DNA from 2 places in the Planococcus sp. APC 3906 genome. Region 2 is predicted to be linked to the other one. Evidence: riboswitches for the same ligand, from Rfam matches in the RefSeq annotation. Region 2 holds a riboswitch; the other holds the start of a gene.
The links. Region 2 has a riboswitch for S-adenosylmethionine ahead of QMA09_RS04410 (methionine ABC transporter ATP-binding protein). Riboswitches for the same ligand answer to the same signal wherever they lie in the genome.
Positions count from the first base shown of each region.

Region 1: linked by a shared signal. The riboswitch ahead of QMA09_RS07390 (sulfite oxidase-like oxidoreductase) and the one ahead of QMA09_RS04410 (methionine ABC transporter ATP-binding protein) in region 2 are both predicted to bind S-adenosylmethionine.

Region 1 covers NZ_JASDCW010000009.1:64,795-75,730, forward strand. Annotated here, with positions in the region: gene ytvA (YtvA family blue-light photoreceptor) at 1-778, opposite strand, end outside; gene QMA09_RS07385 (copper amine oxidase) at 932-2,299, opposite strand; SAM riboswitch class I at 2,583-2,690, shown strand; gene QMA09_RS07390 (sulfite oxidase-like oxidoreductase) at 2,771-3,433, shown strand; gene QMA09_RS07395 (LLM class flavin-dependent oxidoreductase) at 3,477-4,535, opposite strand; gene QMA09_RS07400 (class I SAM-dependent methyltransferase) at 4,676-5,398, opposite strand; gene QMA09_RS07405 (RDD family protein) at 5,416-5,805, opposite strand; gene QMA09_RS07410 (hypothetical protein) at 5,955-6,581, shown strand; gene QMA09_RS07415 (YybH family protein) at 6,653-7,072, opposite strand; gene QMA09_RS07420 (protein kinase family protein) at 7,206-7,883, opposite strand; gene QMA09_RS07425 (DUF4181 domain-containing protein) at 7,961-8,338, opposite strand; gene QMA09_RS07430 (hypothetical protein) at 8,375-8,737, opposite strand; gene QMA09_RS07435 (DUF4181 domain-containing protein) at 8,836-9,195, opposite strand; gene QMA09_RS07440 (metallophosphoesterase family protein) at 9,402-10,268, shown strand; gene QMA09_RS07445 (hypothetical protein) at 10,473-10,835, shown strand; gene QMA09_RS07450 (hypothetical protein) at 10,832-10,936, shown strand, end outside.
Region 2 covers NZ_JASDCW010000005.1:2,382-13,317, reverse strand. Annotated here, with positions in the region: gene asnB (asparagine synthase (glutamine-hydrolyzing)) at 67-1,971, shown strand; gene QMA09_RS04440 (GNAT family N-acetyltransferase) at 2,297-2,809, opposite strand; gene QMA09_RS04435 (hypothetical protein) at 3,478-4,173, opposite strand; gene QMA09_RS04430 (MATE family efflux transporter) at 4,191-5,630, opposite strand; gene QMA09_RS04425 (hypothetical protein) at 6,029-6,835, shown strand; gene QMA09_RS04420 (DUF4181 domain-containing protein) at 6,956-7,390, opposite strand; gene QMA09_RS04415 (hypothetical protein) at 7,528-7,977, shown strand; SAM riboswitch class I at 8,128-8,236, shown strand; gene QMA09_RS04410 (methionine ABC transporter ATP-binding protein) at 8,308-9,321, shown strand; gene QMA09_RS04405 (methionine ABC transporter permease) at 9,311-9,982, shown strand; gene QMA09_RS04400 (MetQ/NlpA family ABC transporter substrate-binding protein) at 10,002-10,826, shown strand; gene QMA09_RS04395 (iron-containing alcohol dehydrogenase family protein) at 10,843-10,936, shown strand, end outside.

The DNA of each region.
Region 1 (10,936 bases), on a different contig from region 2:
CCACGCTGTCATTCAATTGTCTTATCACTTGCTGGATTGTCGAAAAAGTGAGCAGGGTTTGATCCGCGCTTCTTTCGCTTGCGATTTGGACAGCCGTTTTCGAATTGATGCCGGTAATGTAAAGCTTGCTGCCCATGAGGCGCAATACATCTTGGATGACGACTAATTTTTCATACAGAAAATTAACTTCCCAAATGATGCCTGTTGTATCGATGATGACGTGATGCGTCCCCGTCTCTTGCACAAATTCGCTCAACTTGGATGTCAGGATATTGAAGCGCTTCTCATCCATTTTGCCGACCAATGCTACTGCTCCCAAATCGGGATGGATTGGAATAATCGGAAGAAGCAATTGGTTGATTTCTTCTTCTTTTTCATCCAGTAAAAGGCGCTGATCCACTTCCTTTGTGATATCGGTCTGAGTGCCGATAAAATACAATTTCCCTTCCACAACGACTGGTTCAATATTCAAGCGATTCCAAAATGCTGTTCCATCTTTGTGGTAGTTTTTCAGCGTTACAGTCGTCTGTACTTTATTGGCAATACTGTCCCTAATTTGTTGGATCGCTTCGGGGCTCGTTCCTGGCCCTTGCAGAAAACGGCAGTTGTGCCCAATAATGTCTTCCTCCGCATATCCGGTCAAACTTTCAAATGTTTGATTCATGTAGATAATCGGATTGTCAGCTTGTTGGGGATCGGTAACGACCGTGGCCACCCTGCTGCCGTTCAACATTGCTTCCAATATAGCGTTTTGGGTGTCTTTGCTTAAATCTTTCATAAAACATGGCTCCAGTCTCTAATAGGATGGAATGAATTGAATACCAAATATAAGAAGCTAAAAGTTGCGTCATAAACTAAAACATGAGAAACGTATAATAAAGCTAGCCAATTAAGGCTAGCTTTATTAATACAATTCTATTGATTGTTATTCTTATTGTTGGTTGCGTGTGCGCAATGCGATTGTAGTTGTCAATCCAGCAAGCATTAATCCTGCAAGGATCCACATGAATGGCAATGTTGATGACTCAGTGCCGCCCATTCCTGTTTTAGGCATTTCAGATGGCATTGCTGCTTCACCGAATTGCTCTGGGAATTGGTCAACGATTGCTGCTGATAGGCCAGCTGCAGGCATTGTCATGTGTGCGTAAGCTTCACGCATTGAGCTGTATGCTGCGTCATAGTCGCCAGCTACATAAGAATCGAATGATGCAAGCAATTGTCCAACGTGTGCAGTCAAACCTTCTTCAAGTGCATCAGCCGGTACGCGGCCTTCAGTTGCCCCATCAAGAAGTGCTGCTTGTTCAACGATGTACTCGTCAAGTTCAGCTTTTGCTTTTTCTTGTCCTTCAGCGTTGCCTTCACCTGTTGCTACTACGTAATCCACGAAGTAACCGATGTGTGATTTCCACGTTTCATCGAATGCTGCCCCAGCTTCTTCACCGTAAACGGATGTTACTGCAGCAGTCAAGTCGTCAGCATTTGCCAAAAGTGCAGCTGATGCCTGGTCGAAGCTTTCAGCGCCGTCAGCACCGTCTTGCATAGCCATTACTGCTAATCCAGCATGCTCAGTGAACGTTGTGTTCAATGAAGCGCGTAGATCGATTGCCGGTGTGTCCGGGTTTGTGTTTTCGAATTTGTCAGCAAATTGGTCAGTGATCGCGATTGACAATGTTTCAGCGAACATGCTCATGTGTTGGATCGACTCGCGCTCAAGAGCGTATGAAGTTTCAAAGTCTCCTGCAACGTAAGCGTCAAACGATTTGATCAATTGGTCAATGTGCATATCCAAGCCTTCGCTCACAGCTGCTGCTGGCAAACGGCCTTCAGTTGCTGTATCAAAGAATTCAGATTGTGTTGTTTTGTATTCTTCAAGTTCAGCCAAAGCCTGGTCTTTTCCAGCTTGGTCGTCATTTGCTGTTGCTGTTACGTAATCCACGAAATAGCCGATATGTGATTTCCAGATCTCGTCGAATTGAGCTGCGCCTTCTTCACCGTATACAGAAGCGACTGCCGCTTTCAAATCGTCAGCGTTTGCCAACAATGCTCCAGATGCCTGGTCGAAGTCTTCTGCTCCGTCAACGCCTTTTCTCATAGCTTCTACTGCTAAGAATGCGTGCTCTGTCAAAACAGTATCAAGTGCAATGCGAAGTTCGCCTGCTGGTGTTGCTGTTCCTGCACTCATTTCGCCTGAAGCTGGAGTTGTTGAATGTGATGATCCGTGGCTGTCAGCCAATGCCGCTGTCGGCACCAATAGTGATAATGTAAGTGGAAGAGCTACTAATAATTTGTTGATTTTCATAAATGAACATCTCCTTTTTCTGTGTGTTTTATTTGATTCTGACTACAAAACGCACGTGGTTCATTTTTAGATCACTCTTTTTTTAAAAAACTTAAAATTCTTTTTTTCTTTCCTGTGATCTTTCCACCTGACCAATTTACCTTATATAGAAGAAAGCCGATTTTTTTCAATCTGAACGGCGGTCCAAAAAGATTTTATTCAAATAAATTCTCCAACATCATTGTCATCCCTCATCAAATTGGATAGAATAAGTCTTATCAAAAAAAATACATAAAATTACGAAACCTTATCAAGAGAGGCAGAGGGACTGGCCCGATGACGCCCGGCAACCGCTAGTTTGACTAGTATGGTGCCAAATCCAACAAAGCAGCGATGCTTTGAGAGATGAGGGAGAGTCTGTTCTTGCTAAGGCGCTTAACTCTTCCTCTCGCGAGGGGGAGTTTTTTTGTGTCGAGGAGTGATTGGATGAAGTTGAACAAAGCAGACCGCATCAAACGGACCCGCGTGCCGGTGGCCGATCCCGCACTCGCTGACCGCTTGCCGCCCGGCCAAGTGCTGACCGAGCGCTTCCCTGTTTTGCATGAAGGCGAAGTGCCAGAATACAATATGGACGAGTGGACGCTGAAAATTTATGGCCGCGTCGAGCAGGCAGTGACGCTGTCGTATCAGGACATTATGGAATTGCCGCAGACGACCGTGCAGCGCGATATCCATTGCGTGACGCGCTGGTCGCGCTTTGATAATTCGTTTACCGGCGTGAAATTCCAGGACTTGATGAAAGCGCTCGGCGTCACGCCGAAGAGCCAATACGTCATGCTCCACGGCGATTACGATTACACGACGAATGTCGCGCTCAGCGACCTGGACCGTGAAGATGTGCTGCTCGCCCATTCGCTGGACGGCGAACCTTTGACGGCGAAGCATGGCTACCCGCTGCGCTTTGTTGTGCCGCACCTGTATTTCTGGAAAAGCGTCAAATGGGTGCGCGGCATCGAATTTGTCGACGAGAACCATCCCGGCTTCTGGGAACAGAACGGCTTCCATTTGAACGGCGATCCATTCAAAGAAGAACGTTTTTCAGGCGAAGACCTGGAGATTCCGGATGATGAATGGGAAAAGAAAGAATTCGATTGAACGCAAAAAAGCTCATCCGCAATGGATGAGCTTTTTTCATGTTTTATTTTACCGCGGTGTATTTTTTGACAGCCGGCAGGATTTCGGTCGCAATCAGCTCGATGTTGCGCTCGATCCGGCCGAATGGCACGCCGCCGAAATCCATTTGGGCGATATAGCGCTGGTGGCCGAACACTTCGTGCTGGTAGAGGATTTTTTCGATAATCTGCTGCGGGCTGCCAATATTCATCACATGATGGGGATGCGCGCCTTGCATGAAGTGGGGCTGCGGAAAACCGCGGCCGTTTGTGCGCATCATGCCTTTATCCACATGTGGGTAACTTTCTTCGAATGCCTGCTGCGTTGTTTCCGCGGCGTTGAAGAAGCCGGCCGTCGCGACCGGGAACTCGGCAGGGTCATAGCCGTTTTCGGCCAGAGCTTCGCGGTAGACGTCAATCGAATGCCCGAAGCTTTCAGCCGGCCCGCCCAAAGTCGCGAGCATCATCGGCACACCCGCCTGCCCTGCCTTGATGGCACTCGACGGATGGCCGCCGACTGCGCGCCAGATCGGCAAAGAGCCGTCATGCGGACGCGGAATCACTTCAGCGTCGCGCAGCGATGCGCGGAATTTGCCGCTCCAATTGAGTTTTTCCTGGCGGTTGATTTCGAGCAGGAGCTTGAATTTTTCTTCATATAATTCCTCGTAATCCTGGACGTTATAGCCGAGCAGTTCAAAAAGCCCGATGCGCGAAGCGCGCCCCGCAATGATTTCCGCCCGTCCTTCCGAGATCAAATCGATTGTTGAAAAATCCTCATAGACCCGCACCGGATCGGACGTACTGATAATTGTCGATGAACTGCCTATCTTGATGTTCTTCGTTGCTTGCGCTATCGCGCTCAACACAACGGTATGCGCCTGCGTCGCGAAAAATTCCTGATGGCTTTCGCCGACGCTGAAGAAATCCAAGCCGGCCTGGTCCGCGAGCTTCGCCATTTCGATGATTTCCTTGATTCGTTCCCCCGCAGTGATGCGGTTTCCTGTATGCGGATCCGGCAAATGATCGCCCAGCGTATAAATGCCGAACTCCATGCCTTTGCTTTGGTCAATGCGGTATTTCTCCATATTCAACAGCCCCTCAATTATGTAGATTGAATCGTTCTCCTGATATCAGTATATCTGCCACACAAGGAGGCTGTTACTATTTCGCTCATAAGCGTGCCAAGTTCAGGCTTTGGTCTGAGGAACAGGAAGCCACCCACTGTTTACTCCGCCTGCTTCGCCACAATCGCAAAATAAGTCCCCGGTTCGGACGAATACGCGACGCGTTCGAATTCCGCCTGAAAACCTGCCTGCTTAAGCAGCGTTCGCCATTCAGGCATGGAAAACAAGCCCGAGCGCGTACTGTCATGTTCCCGCGTAATGCCTCCGCTGTCTTTCAGGATGTACAGGTATTCCGTTTCGGTCGCATGGTCATGCGGATTGCTGTCGAATGTCCATTCCAAATAGCGCATGCCGCGGTCCCCGCTGTCCGTGCCGCCGTGGTTCGTCGTGGGCTGGAAAGTTTCCGTGAACTGGTCGGCCATGATGAACAGTATGCCATCCTCATGGAGATGCTTTTTCGCATTTTCCATCACCGCAAGCAAATCGGCAGTTTCCGTGAAATACATGATGGCGTCGTGTATGAATACCAAATCGAAACCGGTGCCCGCATCAATGGTGCGCATATCGCCCTGCAGATGCGGCAGCTCCGGATTCAGCTTGCGGCTCACTGCGAGCATATCTTCGGACAAATCGCTCAGCGTCATGGCGAAATGCTGCTTCAGGTAAAAAGCATTGCTGCCGCCCCCGGATCCGAATTCCACCGCTTTTTTCACTTCCGGATGATGGCGCCGAATAATGTCCAGATACAGCGACGCCTCTTCCTCATACTCCGTATGCGGTGACATGAGCGGCCACCAATCCGCCAATTCCTTGTACAGTTTCAAGGCGCGTCCCCCCTTGCCTAGAGTTTTTTGACGAGCGTTCCTGCGTAGCGGTCATGCGGGAACACCGCTCCGCCATTCCCTTCAAAGCTTTTGCGGTCCTTCAAATAACTCATGCTGCTGAGGGAATCCCGGTGCATCGCGCGTTTCAGCAGCTGAGCTGTTGTCGGTTTTCCGCCGTCTGCTGTGACAATCTTGATGCCCATCGCCTTCTGGCCGAGCGTCTGCCCGGCAAGCCCGATTTCAGCCGCTTCCAAGCCCCATAACACAACTGACGGCATGATGACGTTCGGGACAAAGCCGGTCTTCACTTTCTTTTTCACCAGCGGCTCCAATGCAGCCGACACCGCAGATGATACGGCCATGTCAATCAGCATCGCTTTCAGCCTTTTCTTCGTTAACTCGTTCATTTTTCTTCCTCCTCTATTTTTCACCTTCCATCTATTTCGACAGCGCCCACTCGAATTCCTAGCGATTTCCCAGATTTCCATTTCCCCCTTCCCTGCGTAGCGGCTTAAGCCCTGGTCCTGTATGATAAATAATAAAAGAGGTGATGACCGTGATTTTCTTTGCAATTTGGCTCGCGTTGATCGGCTATGCCGTATTTCTTGCTCCCGGCGGCGACAGCGACCCCATCCTTACGCAAATCTTCAGCGGGCAATTGGGAGGCATCGATCCGCTCGTCCTGGCTGTTTTCAACTCGCTTGGCTTGTTTCCAGCCGTTTTTTTGACGCTGCTCCTGCTCAATGACCGCCAGCGCTGGCCCGCATGGCCCGCAGCGATCGCCTCGTTCGTCATCGGTGCTTTCGCGTTGCTGCCGTATTTTGCATTCGGCGCAAAGCCGCCGCAAAAAAAGCTGCGGACGCCTAAATGGCTCGTACGTTTTCTGTCTTCGCGCATCTGGCTCGGTGCATTGATCGTGCTTTGGGCCAGCAATCTCTTGACGCTGCTCCAGGGATTTTCACTGGCAGCTTACCGCGAAGCCTTTTTCGCCTCCAGCCTGGTATCGGTCATGAGCGTGGACTGGTTTGTACTGTGGGGCTTGTCCGTCTATACCGTCTACCGTTTTTATCCGGATGCACATAATAAAGCATTAGCCTGGATTCCAATCCTTGGTCCGGTATTGGTGCTGTTTGGCAATCGGCAGTTGCTTCAACCGGATGAAAACCGGGAGAACGCTCAATGAAAAAAACGCCTTGGCCCGAATTCCGACGGGTCAAAGGCGTTTTCTATTGTTTGTGCAATCCAGAACTGCGTTCATCCAAAAATCGCTTTACTGTCTTCTGTGCTGATCGGCAGCGAGGAATGTTCGTGTGTAATCTGCCAAGACCCATCCACTTTTTCCAGCAGGAACGTAAAGCGGTTGACCATCTTCCGCAGTTCCTTGCCTTCCCCGTCGACTGCCGCAAAACTCATATTGCCCTGTACATGCGCAAGGTCTGTGTTTTCCTTGCTGGATTCACCAGACAATTCCGTCCGCAGCCACATGCCTTCTTCCAGGCCGCTGAACCATTCCGTTACGGCAGCCTTCCATTCTTCAATGCCATTATACTCCCAGCTGTTCCAGCAATCGTAGAGCTGGACATCCGGCGCATAGGGGGCGAGGAACTTCTCGACGTCTTTTTCATATACCGCATCCTTGTAATTTTTGAACACATCGCTGACTTCTGCAAACATGAAATGCCTCCTTTTTTATACTTCTTTGGATTATTGTTCGCCACAAGACGCATAACTTCCTGCATGCCGCCTTTTCTCAACAACGCAAAAAACGGACCTGCCGCCTTCGCAGGATCCGTTTTTATTGGCGTTTTTATTTGCGGTAATTGACCTGCTTGGAGACGATGCGCATAAACTCGTCGAACGACGGCGCGATTTTGGTCCAATGATGGTACCATTTGCGGATCGTATCGAGCAGCCAGAACGGCATCGGTTTGCCATCGATGAGCGGGTAGTATTCGCGGTACGCTTTGTAAAGATGCTCCCAGCGGAAATCGTTGCCGGGCTTGATGTATTCCGATACATCGAGCAGTTTGGCGCGGCCATCCTGCAAAAGAATGTTCTTCAAGTGGATATCCCGCGGATTCAGCCCTTTTTCCCGCACATACGCCCTGGCGTTTTCAACATCCTTGATTACTTGTTCCGGTACGCGGACGCCCTGCAGCAGGCAATCGAACAGCGTCAGCCCTTCCTCAAACTTCAGAACCAATAGGCGATCCGTCGCGCCATAGCATTCCGAGAAATAAGGCGACGAGCCGAGCCTGCTGTAAACTTCCGCCTCCGCTTCGAGCTTGTCTTTCTTGCCTTCTGCGTAGATTTTGAATGCATAGCCGGGAGCAGACAGCGATTGGAACACCGCGGCATCCGTGCCGACGCCGATGCAGCGGAATCCATCCACCGCCCCTTCGATTGTGACCGGCTCGTTATCGGGGTTTTCCGTTACCGTGATGAGTTCCAGCGCTTTAGCCGTGTTTTGCCATTGTTGTTCCATGCCGATTCCCCCTTTTCGCTATTATAAAGGAACAATTGAGAAGACTGACAGCGTGATGTACTTGGCAGTTTCTGGCATCAGCCTGGCGAGTTTTCACTCCAAAACGTGATTAGCAATAAAAATATAATGAAGAAAGGCAAAAAGACCAATGTCAGGATGTATTCCCTTGATTCTTTGGCGTATTTCCATTGTAAAAATGCTTGAAAAAAACTGAAGACGACCCAATAAACAATCCAAAACCACAGCATGCGCCAAGGGCTTCCACTTAATGCAAATGGCAGAAAACATAAGCCGACTACCAAGATAAGGCCTCTTCCCCAGCGTTCAATCTTTTTCCCCTCTGTTTCAGACAACTTCACTTTTTCGACCTTCAGCCATTTTCTCAAAACAAATTCAAGCCCAAGAAAAACGGCTGCACCCCCAACTAAAAAGAGTAAAAATGCGCCAAGTCCCATCCCAATCCCCCTCCTCTTTCCTATATCTTCACTTCACTAATTAAAACCCATTACGCCAAAGAGAAAGAGCATGGCCAACCCATACGTTACGAGAGTCATTTGATATTTTTTCGATCCTTTCAACAATTTCCATTCAAAATATACTTTCACACCAGCAACAGCTGTAAATATCCCCATCAATCCAATAAAAAAAGCGCCTGCGCCTTGCAGAAGCATAACAGGGAAAAGCATTAGCAAGCCGACAGACATTGCCCATTTGCTGCCGCGCGCGATTTTTTCTGCAGGTACACTTTGCAGCACCCCTTCATCAATCGCAAACCATTTGCGATTCAAGCCTTCTAAAATAAACAACAAAAGCATAGCTGCGTTGAACCATAAAAAATAACTTAAAAATCCCATTCCGCCCCTCTTTCCTTAACGATAGTTTCACTTTACTCACATGTCGTCCTTCTTATTGAACAGCAGATTCGAAAAAATCCGATTCTTCGAATGACTTTTCATCGGAAACTCAACATAGTAATGATCAGCAGCATGCCAAAAACATAGGAAACGAGCGTCATTTGGTATTTTCTCGACCCTTTTAACAGCTTCCATTCAAAAAACGCTTCGACTGCTGTAATTGTCGTAAGAAGCATAAGCAGCCAAAAAATATAAGCATCGAAGTCTTGAGCCACAAGCGGAAAAAGACAGAGCAAAGCGATCACCGTTGTCCACCTTGTCCAACTTTCTATTTTCTTTGCAGACGCACTTTCGAGTACTTCTTCATCAATCGCAAACCATTTTTTGATCAACCGGTCAAACACAAAAGATATTCCAATGATTCCTGCAAGGAACAAGATGAGCCAAAGAAACTCCATCCCCTCCACCTCTTTCCTGAAGTAAAAAATAATGGGCTGGCTTCAGTTCTGCCCTATCTATCTCTTCTTTATTATACGGACAACTTGGAGAATAGTTCCATTAATTCCGGAATATTCTGACACGTAAACTTTACAAACATTTACGCTCCCTTTACAGCCCCTCAGCAATCACCTGCCATACTGGACATAGAAACCAGTGAGAGGGGATGGAGACGAATATGAGGATTGCCGTCATGGGAGATTTGCATTATCCAGCGCTTGAAGAGGGCTCTGCCCATATCGCAGAAGACCGCGATGTGTTTTACGCGCGTTTCCTGGAACAATTCTTTTCGGTACCGGCTGATCTGTACGTATCCATTGGCGACTTGACGAATTTCGGCTGGCGCAATGAGTTCGAGGAAGTCTACGCCATCATCAATGGCCACCAAAAACCGTTCATCCAGGTCCTTGGCAACCACGACGCCTATGCTATGCCGCGCCGCGAAGTGTTGGCAGCGACCGGACAGCCGCGTTTTCAGCTCATTGAAGCAGACACTGCTGCATTGGCATTCCTCGACACGGCAAGAGAACAGGATTTCACCGACTGGGGCGGCACTCTCGATGCCGAGCAGCTCGAATGGCTCGAAACCACGGTTGCCAATTCCAGCGACAAGCCGCTCATCGTCTTTGGCCACCATCCCGTCCACGGCACAACGGCAAATTCCACGCGCGACAAGCGCAGCATCCCGCCGAATATCCCCGTCTGGGACATCCTGAGCAAAAAAGCCGGCAGCGGCCTCTACGTCAATGGCCATAACCACGTCAACTCCACCGCCGCACGCGAGCAATGGCATTTCCTGCAGATCGCCGCTATACTCGATGAACAGGCCATGCGCCTCATCGAAATCTCGGAGGACTCGATCACCATCGACTTTATCGATCTGCACGATTTCGAGCTCAATAAACGCGCCGTAACGATCGGCAACGCCATCAGCCATTTCGAGCTGAAGCGCGAATCGGCCGTCGAAGCGGCAGGCACGAATCATGTGATCCCGATTTTGAAGCAAGTATCGGCAAGCGCCAAACAGTTATAGAAATAAAACAAAGATCCGCCCTTCGATTTTTCGAAGAGCGGATCTTTTATGTATATGAGCAGCACTGAAATCTTTCTCTTAAAATAAAGTTCAATCACCCCAAAATATATAACCGCCATTTGGATATTTATGTTAAATTTTAATAGAGCTTATTTAACTAACCCTCAATCATTAAAAATCCTATTCTAATCCACGGAGGTTTGCATGAAAATATTATGGCTGATTTTGTCCTTGCTGCCTGCAGCATTCTTCTTTCATCTTTATGAATTTGGCCAACACGTGAAAGGCGAAGATGCACCCTTCTTATTGGTAGGTACTGTGCTGTTTATTGTCGCAACAGGGATTTTATCCAGTTACATTAAAATCTCTTATATATTCTTGGTTAACATTATTGCAGGCTCCTTTTCATTCATTCTGGCTATGTATTTTATTTCGGATGACGGTTGGTTTAAGCCGGTAGGCAGAGATGGTGCCGTCCTATTTTTAGCAGTCGTTTTCTTTTTGGGACAATTGCTGGTAAGAAGCTTTTCAAAGCCAATTTTGATGGAAAAGGAGATGCGTCCATGAAGAAATGGCTGTTAGCACTGATTGGCATAGCGGTGGTGGTGCTTAGCGGGTATGCCTTTTTATCGAATGGGTTTTCCAATATCGAAAGCATCAAAGTACAA
Region 2 (10,936 bases):
CCATATCTTCTCCATAAATCATTTCTATACTCATTTTAAGATGATGCAGAAATGAGGAGATATTAGATGTGTGGATTTATTGGTTGTATTCATGGTTCCCAAGAAATGAAAAATGAAAAGATACTGAAAGAAATGCTAGGTACCATTACTCACAGAGGACCGGACGATCAGTCCACTTACATCGATGATAAGGTATCCCTTGGGTTTTCAAGATTAAGCGTTTTGGATTTAAGAAGTGCAGCCAATCAACCTTTGGTGGATGAAGGGGTAATCCTTGTATTCAATGGAGAAATTTATAATTACCGTGATATCCGAGCGGAACTGATGGAATTGGGTTTTAAATTTTCTACGACTTCTGATACTGAGGTGCTGTTAAAAGGCTACTTGCATTTTGGTGAAAAAATTATTGAAAAGTTGCGAGGTATGTTTGCATTTCTTATATGGGACAAACCGAACGAAAAATTCATTGTAGCGAGGGATCCATTCGGCATTAAACCCCTCTATTACACGAAGTTACTCGATGAATCTTATCTTTTTGGCTCTGAAATCAAATCATTCCTGAAGCATCCTGGATTTGTAAAGGAATTGAATAAGCGAGCCTTAAAGCCTTATTTAACTTTCCAGTACTCTGTTTTGGACGAAACATTTTTCAAAGGTGTGTATCGTGTTCATCCTGGAACCTATATGGTAAGAGAAAAAGATGAAGACTTTCGGACTGTTCCGTATTTTTCCAGAGAGTTCAAAGAACAGAAAAAAAGCTATGCGGAATATATCAGGGATATCCAAGAAGCCGTTGCTGAATCTGTAGAAGTACATCGAGTCAGTGATGTTCCAGTGGGGTCATTTTTATCCGGGGGAATTGATTCCAGCTATATCACGTCTTTGCTTAAACCACAAAAGGCATTTACGATTGGGTTCAAAGAATATGAAGAGATGTTTGACGAGACTAAACTTGCTATAGATCTAGCAGGGCAGTTGGACGTTGAAATAAAGCAGCGGTATGTCAGTGCACAAGAGAGTTTTGATGTTTTCCCAGCGATTCAGTGGCATATGGATGAACCACATTCCGATCCTTCCATTATTCCTTTATACTTTTTAAATGAAATGGCAAGTAAGGAAGTCACCGTGATTCTTTCAGGAGAAGGGGCAGATGAGCTTTTCGGGGGCTATGAATGGTATCAGCCATCAAAAAAACTGAAGCAATACCGGAAGCTGCCAAAAGCCATCCAACATTCAGCAGCACAATTCTCTAACGTATTGCCACCGGCGAATCCATTCAGAAAATTCTTCCAGAAGGCGATTCAGCCTATTGAAGAACGCTTTATCGGCCATGCAATGGTTTGGAGCGAAAAAGATGCACTGGGCATTCTTAAAGAGGGATATCAAATTGGCCCTTCTGTTCAAGAGGTTGTAAATCCATATTATTTAAACATGGATTATCATTCCGAAACCGATAAAATGCAGACGCTGGACTTGGAGCTGTGGTTGCCTCGAGCTATTCTTCTTAAAGCGGATAAGATGAGCATGGCCCACTCGATTGAATTGCGGGTACCTTTCCTTGACAAGAAAGTTTTTGAAACCGCAAAACAGCTGCCTGAAAATATGAGAGTCGATTACGGGAAGTCCAAAGTCGCTTTGCGAGATGCTGCCATAAGAAATCTTCCGGAAGATTGGGCAAAACGAAAAAAACTGGGGTTTCCCGTTCCTATTCGCCATTGGATAAGAGAAGAAAAGTATTACAAAAAAATTCAATCAACATTTCAGCAAGGTTATGTAAAAGAGTTCTTTGATCAGCCTAAACTATTGGGCTATCTGGAGCAGCATTATCAGAATGAAGAAAACTATGCACGATATATATGGACAATTTATAGCTTTTGCGTTTGGTATGAGCAGTATTTCTTGAAAGATGAAAACGTTACTGAAGTTTTTGAGATTACAGCACAAGAGCGCGAGTATTTAATATCCCTATAATGGCATCAGGGTATATTTGCAATTCACATTATGGATGTGGAAAGTTCTTGATCTTCGAGTTTGCAGTACATCTTATTTTATAAAGACAGCAAAAGCACCGCCAATTAAAAGGCGGTGCTTTTGTTATTGCAGCATCTATTCCTAAGTTTGGAGGTTATTTTCAGCCAAATCGAAGTAAGTCTAATCATTATTTAAAATCGATATGCTCAATTCAAATATCTTTGCTGGTTATTCACTGATTTTTGATTCTCTCTTGTCAGAATAAGTGAAAGCAAAAAAGTGAATTATGCATTATGGAATTTTATGATTTTGTTTCATCAAATTTTTATCGGGTGGGGCAAAGGTGCTTTTGGGATGTAAATAACTGAATCGGGCCATGCCAATTATCTTTTTGGACTTCTAGGAAGTTGTTGTCGGTATACTCAGAAATAACTTTCCGCCAAAATCTTTGTGCGGGAAGATTAGTCTCAATTTCCGCGACTTCCCAAGCGCCAGGGAAGAAATCGAATAAATAAAATGCAGATTTTTTACCAATGCCCTCTTTCCGGTATTTTTTCATAATGAAAAACTCGCAAATTTTAAAATAGGATGAACTATGTGTGTCCGATGAAGCGATTTCTCTTACCAATGCAAATCCTGCCAGGTTCCCATCAACTTTAATCAGAAATGGAAAGTGGCCGGGAGTAGTCCAGTAATTGTTCAAATGCCTATATCCGTATACACCATCTTCATTTACATCTTCATTTTCAAATTCTGAAAAATCATATTGGTACAACTCCATCAAATTTCGAAGAATGTATTTTTGATCGACAGTAGGTTGTAAGATTTCCAGTTTCATCGTCCATCCTCCGTTCAAATTATATAATAATTTACTATAGCGTTAAGTTATGTAGAAAAAATGGAGAACCGTGTGATGGAACAACTATCATCCTTTGAGTAGTAAATCGGCAGGAGTCTATAACAGAACTAATACGCTAAAGAAATAATGATAAAAATAGATTCGAGTTTCGAAACCCTTCTAGAAAGAAGTTGTTAGCTTAGCCTAACTATAAAGCGCGAAAGTGAAATATAAGTGAAAATCACTGATTCAAATATTTATTTCAGGAAATAAAGAATTCACTATTTTAGGTTTTAAAAGAAAAAGGCAGCAGCGAATTTCGCTATCTGCCTCTTAGGTACTAATACATTTCAATTTGTCTCATCATGCCATTATCTCCATGCTCCAAATAAATTTGGACCTTCACGCTGTCCTCAACCCCTTGTTCGTTGGGTTAGAGAGATCCATGCCATCAGATGAAATATTCTTGAACTGGATGCCGTGAATATGAGAGAGGTGAATTATTCCAAACATGCCTTGATTCGCGCCTTTTTGCTGCTCATCTGCGCATTATTCATCGGCTAGTCCGGCTGTAATTGCAAACCGACTAAAGTAAAAGCGCCAATACGATTTTAGTGCCGACTGAAATAAGAGGCTTCTCTTTTTGTTCTTCATTCACTTTTCTAAAGTTAGCTTCTTTCAGCAACTTTTACGATAAATGGGAAATCAATAACGCCGGTATCGGCAAATTTAAATTCTACCCATAGTTTATAAAATCCAGGAGATGGAAACTGAGCTTCAAATACGGTTTGATCTTCAGAAACCGGGTGGACGTGGATGAATCGGGTTCCTTGCTCATCTACTACAACAACATGTCCTAACGCTCCTAAATATGGAAGAGGACGTTCTCCGTTTAAATCGAAAGTTAAAGTGGCCGGTTCCCCTACAACCAATTCGGGATGTTGAAACGTAACGGTTTTTCCTTTTGCCTCTTTTGTCGAGCTATCGCTTTCTTCTAGAATTCCCCAATCGATTGGCGGGAGGGCGGTTGCCTCACCAACGGTTATTGAAAGGGGTTCAATGACATAAGCCATATCAACAGGATTGATGTCTACAAAAGCCACATACTGCCCCGGAAGCAGCTCTAGTGCGGCTTCAAAATCTTCAGAGTGGTTTTCGATAGGGTGGGCATGTAGAAAGGTTTCCAAATCTGCTCTAATAATTACAAGGTGCATTTTTTTCCCATGGCTTTTTGCTAAGGGTACTGACTTGTTATTTTTATCTCGAACTTTAATGGTAACCTTTCCCGAAGTGTAGGCCGCGTTAACAACTACTTCAGATTTTTCCTCATTTTTTTGATGATGGTGAGAATGTTCGTGTTTCAAAAGAAACGCCTCCTTTTTTAATAGTTATTAGAATTTCTAGACAGATTTTCCTTGGTAGTTTGAGGGTCGCATAGTGATTCGGGATCAGGAGCTTTTTCAAGCGCCATCCATTTCCCTCGCTCGAATTGAATCACCAGCACTACTGCACGAAAAGCAATATCGATGCCAATAGCAATCCAGACGCCAGCCAGCCCCCAGCCAAGTTGTATTCCTAATAAGTAAACAAGCAACGTACGAATAGCCCACATGCCAAAAGCGGTCAAGTACATTGGGAATTTGGTATTGTTTGCGCCTTGGAAGGCCCCAGTCAAAACCATTAAAACAGCAAGAAAAGGTTGGAATATCCCTGATATTTTCAAAGCAACCCCAATGTCACTGATTACTTCAGGGTCTTCTGTAAAGAAGGAAGCGGCCCATTCTCCAAAGAAGAACAAAATCGCACCTAACAGCGTCATGCATACAACCGTGAATTGAGTAGAAAGCTTCGCATATTTTTTTGCTTCATCCAGGTTGCCGGCGCCGACTTGTTGACCCACGAGAATAGTTGCGGCTGTAGCAAAGCCATATCCGATCATGTAAGAAAACACTTCCACATTTCCGGCGATTTGGTGTGCTGCAAAAGCATTAGTTCCAAGGGCGACAACAAAACCAAAATAAACGATTTGGCCGGCTCTCATAACCAGCCGTTCCCCTGCAGCAGGGGCTCCTAGGGTGGAAAGTTCCAACAAATGGTCTTTAGCTAGATGCCAATAATCCCTTCTGAATGCAAGTGCTTTTTCTTTGTTGACATAATAAATGAGAGCTATACTTCCTATTAACCGGGAAATTACTGTCGCCATTGCGGCTCCGGCAATGCCCAGTTCAGGAATGAATAGGAAGCCGAATATTAATACATAATCGAGAATTGCATTCAAAACATTAATTACGATACTAATTTTCATGGGGGTTTTCGTGTCGCCAGCCCCCCGCAGAATGGCACTCATGACGAACATCAGCGACATGACTACGGAAGGAATTCCGACAATCCGAAAATACAACGCACCTAATTCAAGCACTTCTTCCTCAATACCCATGAGGCGAAGCAGCGGTTCAGCGAAAACCAAAGTCGCCAAGCCCGTAAGGAGACCAAAAAGAACAGCTAGAATAATGGATTGTTGTGAGATATGCCTTGCTTTTTCTGGCTGGTTGGCACCTAAAAAGTTAGCAATTCGGACATTGGCTGCAACACCGATCGCCATAAAAAGAGCAAAGTAAACGGCGAGAATTGCATTTGTAATGCCCACTGCTGAAACGGCCGCCAGACTGATTTGAGAAACAAAGTATGTATCCACAAAACCCAATAATGTCTGAAAAAAATTATCTATTACTGCGGGTATGGCTAACAGGATGATTACCAATAACCGGTCTCGATATGTCTTCGGTTGAAGTGGGGAATCTATCAGCGGTTGTTCTTTCATTGGATTTCTCCTTTCCAACGTTAAAATTTATGCTCTTCTGGAGGAAATTCCATCTTTTGCCTTAAGGCATAAGGGTGAAGCAAAATAAAGTTGTCCTGCCTTGATATTTGCAGTGAAATAGTTGAAAGGAATTTTAAGGGCTATACAAATTTCTACCCACCTTATTTCTTGTTAAACTCCATATAAAATGCACATCCAAAATCTGAATGATGAGGGTGTATTTTTGTGAGAACATACTTATCTGCTGCTGAAAAAAAAACTGATTGAAACTTTCTGAGTAAGGCTATCTTAATTGTAGTAGGATTGGTAATAACAAAAACATGAAAACCTCCACATTAAATCCGTCTAACGATAAAGAACAATTAGTTTAGCGGTTCTGGCAAAGGGAGGAAATTCGGATGCTGAAAATGAAACATAAAACCCTGCTGCTCGTTTCGGTGTTGATCGCGTTGATGGCTGGTATTTCCTCTTGGGGCGGGCTGTTCGTTGAAGGGCTTTACCGGGACAATGAGCTCGTTGTTGCTGCTTGGCAAGGCAACGATCTTGTGACTTTGTTTCTCATGGTGCCCATGCTGCTGGTTTCGCTGTTTTATTCGTTGCGTGCTTCTAAAAGAGGCCGGCTCTTCTGGATGGGATCGTTGTGGTATATGATCTACAACTACATGTTCTATCTTTTCGGCGCTGTCTTTAATGTGTTCTTTTTGCTCTACGCAGCGTTGTTCGTGTTTTCAATATACGCACTTGTTTTGGCGTTGCTCCAAACCGATGTGCAGGAATGGAGTCGAAGCTTCAGTGAAAAGCTCCCGTATAAAACCGTAAGCGTATTTATGTTGATGTTTGCGGCATTGCTCGGGGGCATGTGGATTGCATTGTCGCTCAGTTTTGTCTTTACCGGGCAGGTGCACGAAAGCATTTTGCAAACGGATCATCCAACGGCGGTGGTGTTTGCTGTCGATTTGACGCTGTTAACCCCTTCCATGATTGTTGGCGGTCTATTGTTATGGCGAAAAAACCGCTGGGGACCGGTAGTGGGTTCGGTGGTGCTCGTAAAAGCCACAGCTTATGGATTGGCGTTAATCATCATGACGGTGATCAGTTACCGGAATATAGGAGTGTTAGATCCGTTTATTCCGTTGTGGATCACATTGACGTTAGGCTGTTCCATTGCGTTGGTTTTCTTGCTGCGGAATATAGGGGATCAATAAATACACGCCTTTAGAAAAAGAGCAGCTAAAAAATCCATTCCCGAGGACAACTGGTCCAATGGAATGGATTTTTTAGGTGGAAGCGGAATTGCTGAAAATGGATGTGCTTGCAACGGAAAGTTAAAAGATACCGAAAAAATCAGTGGAAAATACGACAATCACAAGAAGCGTGGCGAAAACCATTTGTGAGACGGTATAAAGATAGGCATTCGGATTCTTCGCATATTTCCGCTCCATGACCGCCCGGATTGTTTCAGTGATGAAGACCAGTACAAACAATAGGAACCAGGTTTCCAAGAACAAATAAGTCTCTTCATCAAGCCTTGTTGCATTGATAAAACCGCCGATCAGCATCAGGAAAATGAACAAAATCCGGATGCTCCAGTCGATTTTCTTGTGTGTATCGTTCACATGGTTATGGGAGAACGCTTTTGGCCGCTCCACTTTCAAGAGTTTGCGCATGAGTGCATTGAATAGGAACATCGCTAAAGACATAACGGCAATTAAAAAGAACAGCTTTAACCAAAACGATGATTCAATTGCATACAGGATCATTCACCTCCGCTGTCATTACAGATTCTATAGCTTGACTTTAACATATAATTCCAAATAATGTGATTAAATTGGAGTGTTTAAAGCAGCCTGCAGTTAAGGGGAAATTGAATTTATGGGTATTATTGGTATGATTGAAGTTGAAAGAAATCAGAGCTCAGGAAGGTGATTGTATTTTTTATCCGTATAATTTATATACAGGGATAATTGCAGCGATCATGTATTGTTTTGTTTTTTGGAAGCTGAGCAATCTGGGGAGATACCGAATTCCTTTGTTCATTTATGCGGTGGTGATGCAATCGGCTTTTCTCATTTCATATGTTTGGTTTACACATTATTTTAGAACGGCTGAAAGTGTGGATCGGGATTACTTTGATGTGTTTGCAAATGGCATCTTCGTTTTTTATTTCTTGTTGATGATCCCGCTGGTGGCGGCGTTGTGCATTCATACTTATAAGGGGATTCAGAAACTAGCAATTGGAAAAGCGTCGAAAATAATCATGATGATTTTGTTTGTTTTTCTATGTTTAGTGATTTCAGTATTTGGTGTTTACGCGCACTTCTTTTTCTATTATGGATTTGCCCCTTAATGGTTTTGAATACCACCTAATATGAATAGTACCTCTCCTCGAAACAGCTCCAACAATTTCAAAAAATCAATTTCTTTGCCAAAAAAGGTTTGACAGCATTTGGAATGTCCTTTACTATTGAATCCAAGCCAACACACAACTTCATATGGAACATTATCAAGAGAGACCGAGGGACAGGCCCGATGACGTCCAGCAACCCCCAGCACGAGCTGGGAAGGTGCTAAATCCTGCAGAATGATTTCATTCTGAAAGATAAACCAATTCCATTTACGGTGCTTCTTTCTCTATGAAAGGGGCACTTTTTTATTGGCAGGAAAGAGGAGGGCCATCATGATCCGCATACAGAACTTATCAAAAGACTACAAAACAAAAAATGGCCTGGTGACCGGCGTCGACAACGTCACGCTGGCCATCAACGAAGGCGAAATTTTCGGCATCGTCGGCTACTCGGGAGCAGGGAAAAGCTCGCTGCTGCGCTGCATGAATTTATTGGAACAGCCGACAAGCGGCGATATTGAAGTTGACGGCTTGAACCTGACCCATCTTCGCGGCGAAAAGCTGCGCCAGGCGCGGCTGAAAATCGGCATGATCTTCCAGCATTTCTATTTGATCAGCCAAAAGACGGTCGGCGAAAACGTCGCATTTGCGCTGAAAGCGGCGAAGCGGCCAAAAGAAGAGTCGGCGAAACGGGTTGACGAACTGCTGGACATGGTCGGGCTGGCGGATAAGAAAGACGTTTATCCGGCACAGCTGAGCGGCGGGCAAAAGCAGCGCGTCGGCATTGCACGGGCGCTGGCGAACAACCCGTCGGTCCTGCTTTGCGACGAAGCGACATCCGCGCTGGACCCGAACACGACGCTGTCGATCCTGCGGCTGTTGAAAAAGATCAACCGGGAACTGAATATCACGATTGTCCTCATCACCCACGAAATGAACGTCGTCAAAGAAATCTGCGACCGCATGGCGGTCATGCAGGACGGCAAGGTCATCGAGGAAGGGGAAGTCTACGACATCTTCTCAGATCCCAAAACCGATTTGACGAAAGAGTTCATTTCTTCGGTCGTGTCGTTTGATGTGCCGCAGCCGATTCTCGATGCGTGTACAGGCAGCATCATCAAAGTGCAGTTCAAGGGAGCGGTGGCCGGAGAAGGCGTCATCACCGATACCGTCCAGCATTTTGACGTCAAAGGGAATTTTCTCCACGGCACGATTGAATATATACAGGAAAAGCCGCTCGGTTTGTTCTTGATGGAGATTGAAGGGCATCCCGACAACATCCGGAGGGCCATTACGTATATGGAAGGCCGTGGCGCAAAAGTGGAGGTGATTCAAAATGGGCTTTGATTTTCAGCATATGATCGAATTATGGCCGGATATTTCCAAAGCGTTCGGCGAAACCTTATACATGATCGGCGTGTCGCTCGCGATTGCCATTGTCGTCGGCTTGCCGCTCGGCATCGTGCTGTTCGTCACCGACAAAGGCTTGTTTCTGGAAAACCGGGCAATCAAGTCGATTCTCGGCTTTATCGTCAACATGGTGCGGTCGATTCCGTTCATCATCCTGCTCGTCGCATTGATTCCATTGACGAAGCTATTGGTGGACTCGACAATCGGACCAGCGGCAGCAAGCGTATCGCTATCGGTCGCTGCCATCCCGTTTTTTGCCCGCATCGTTGAAACCTCGCTGCGGGAAATCGACAAAGGCGTCATTGAAGCGGCAGTTGCGGTCGGCGCCACGCCGTGGATGATCATCAAAGATGTGTTGTTGCCGGAAGCGAAGCCGGGCATCATCCAAGGCGTCACGATCACCATCATCTCGTTGGTCGCCTATTCCGCGATGGCGGGAGTCGTCGGCGGGGGCGGCATCGGCGATTTGGCGATCCGCTTCGGTTATTACCGCTACGACAATACCATCATGATCGTCACCGTCGTCATCTTGATCGTTCTCGTCCAAATTCTTCAGCAACTTGGAGACTGGACGTCCAAAGCAATAGATAAACGATAATAAAAGGAGAGAAACCCACATGAAAAAAATCATCTTACCAGCTATCCTGCTCGTCCTGCTTGCCTTGCTTACCGCTTGCGGCGGTGGTGAAGAATCGAACACCGACGACAGCAAATCCATCAAACTCGGCGGAACGGCCGGCCCTTATAGCGACATGCTGAACGAAGCATTCAAACCAGCTCTTGAAGAAAAAGGCTACGAAGTGGAAATCGTGGAATTCAGCGATTACATTCAGCCGAATAACGCCTTGGACAACGGCGACCTCGATGCCAACTTGTTCCAGCACTCGATTTACCTGGAAAACTTCTCGAAAGAAAACGGCATGGACCTGACAGGTTTAATCACTGTGCCAACAGCACCAATGGGCATTTATTCCAACGAATTTACATCAATCGAAGAAATCAAAGACGGCGCAACGATCGCCATCCCGAACGACCCGGTCAACGCGGCACGGACGTTCCTGGTGTTGCAGGACCACGGCTTGATCACGTTGGATCCGGCAGCGGAAGAATTGACGGTTTCTGAAAAAGACATCGCTGAAAACACGAAAAACCTCGTGTTCCAGCCAATCGAAGCAGGCGGCTTGCCGCGTGCCGTTGAAAGCTCGGACTTGGCAGCTGTTCCAGGAAACTTTGCACTGGCAGCCGAAATGGATCTGCTGGATGCGTTGGTGCTAGAGGACATGCCGGACCAATACCGCAATTTGGTTGCGGTCAAGACAGAAAACAAAGACACGCAATTAGCGAAAGACTTGGTGGAAATCGTGGAGTCCCCGGAATTTGAAGCGTTGATCGATTCCGATTTCGAAGGCTTCGGCAAACCGGAATGGATGGAATCCCGCTAATCAAGGAGGGGACAGCATGGAAGAAATCATCGTAAAAGGCGCACCGGCTGAATATAGCTGCAATGCTGGTGTGCTCGACTGGCTCGAAGATAAATTGATAAAGAGGAAGA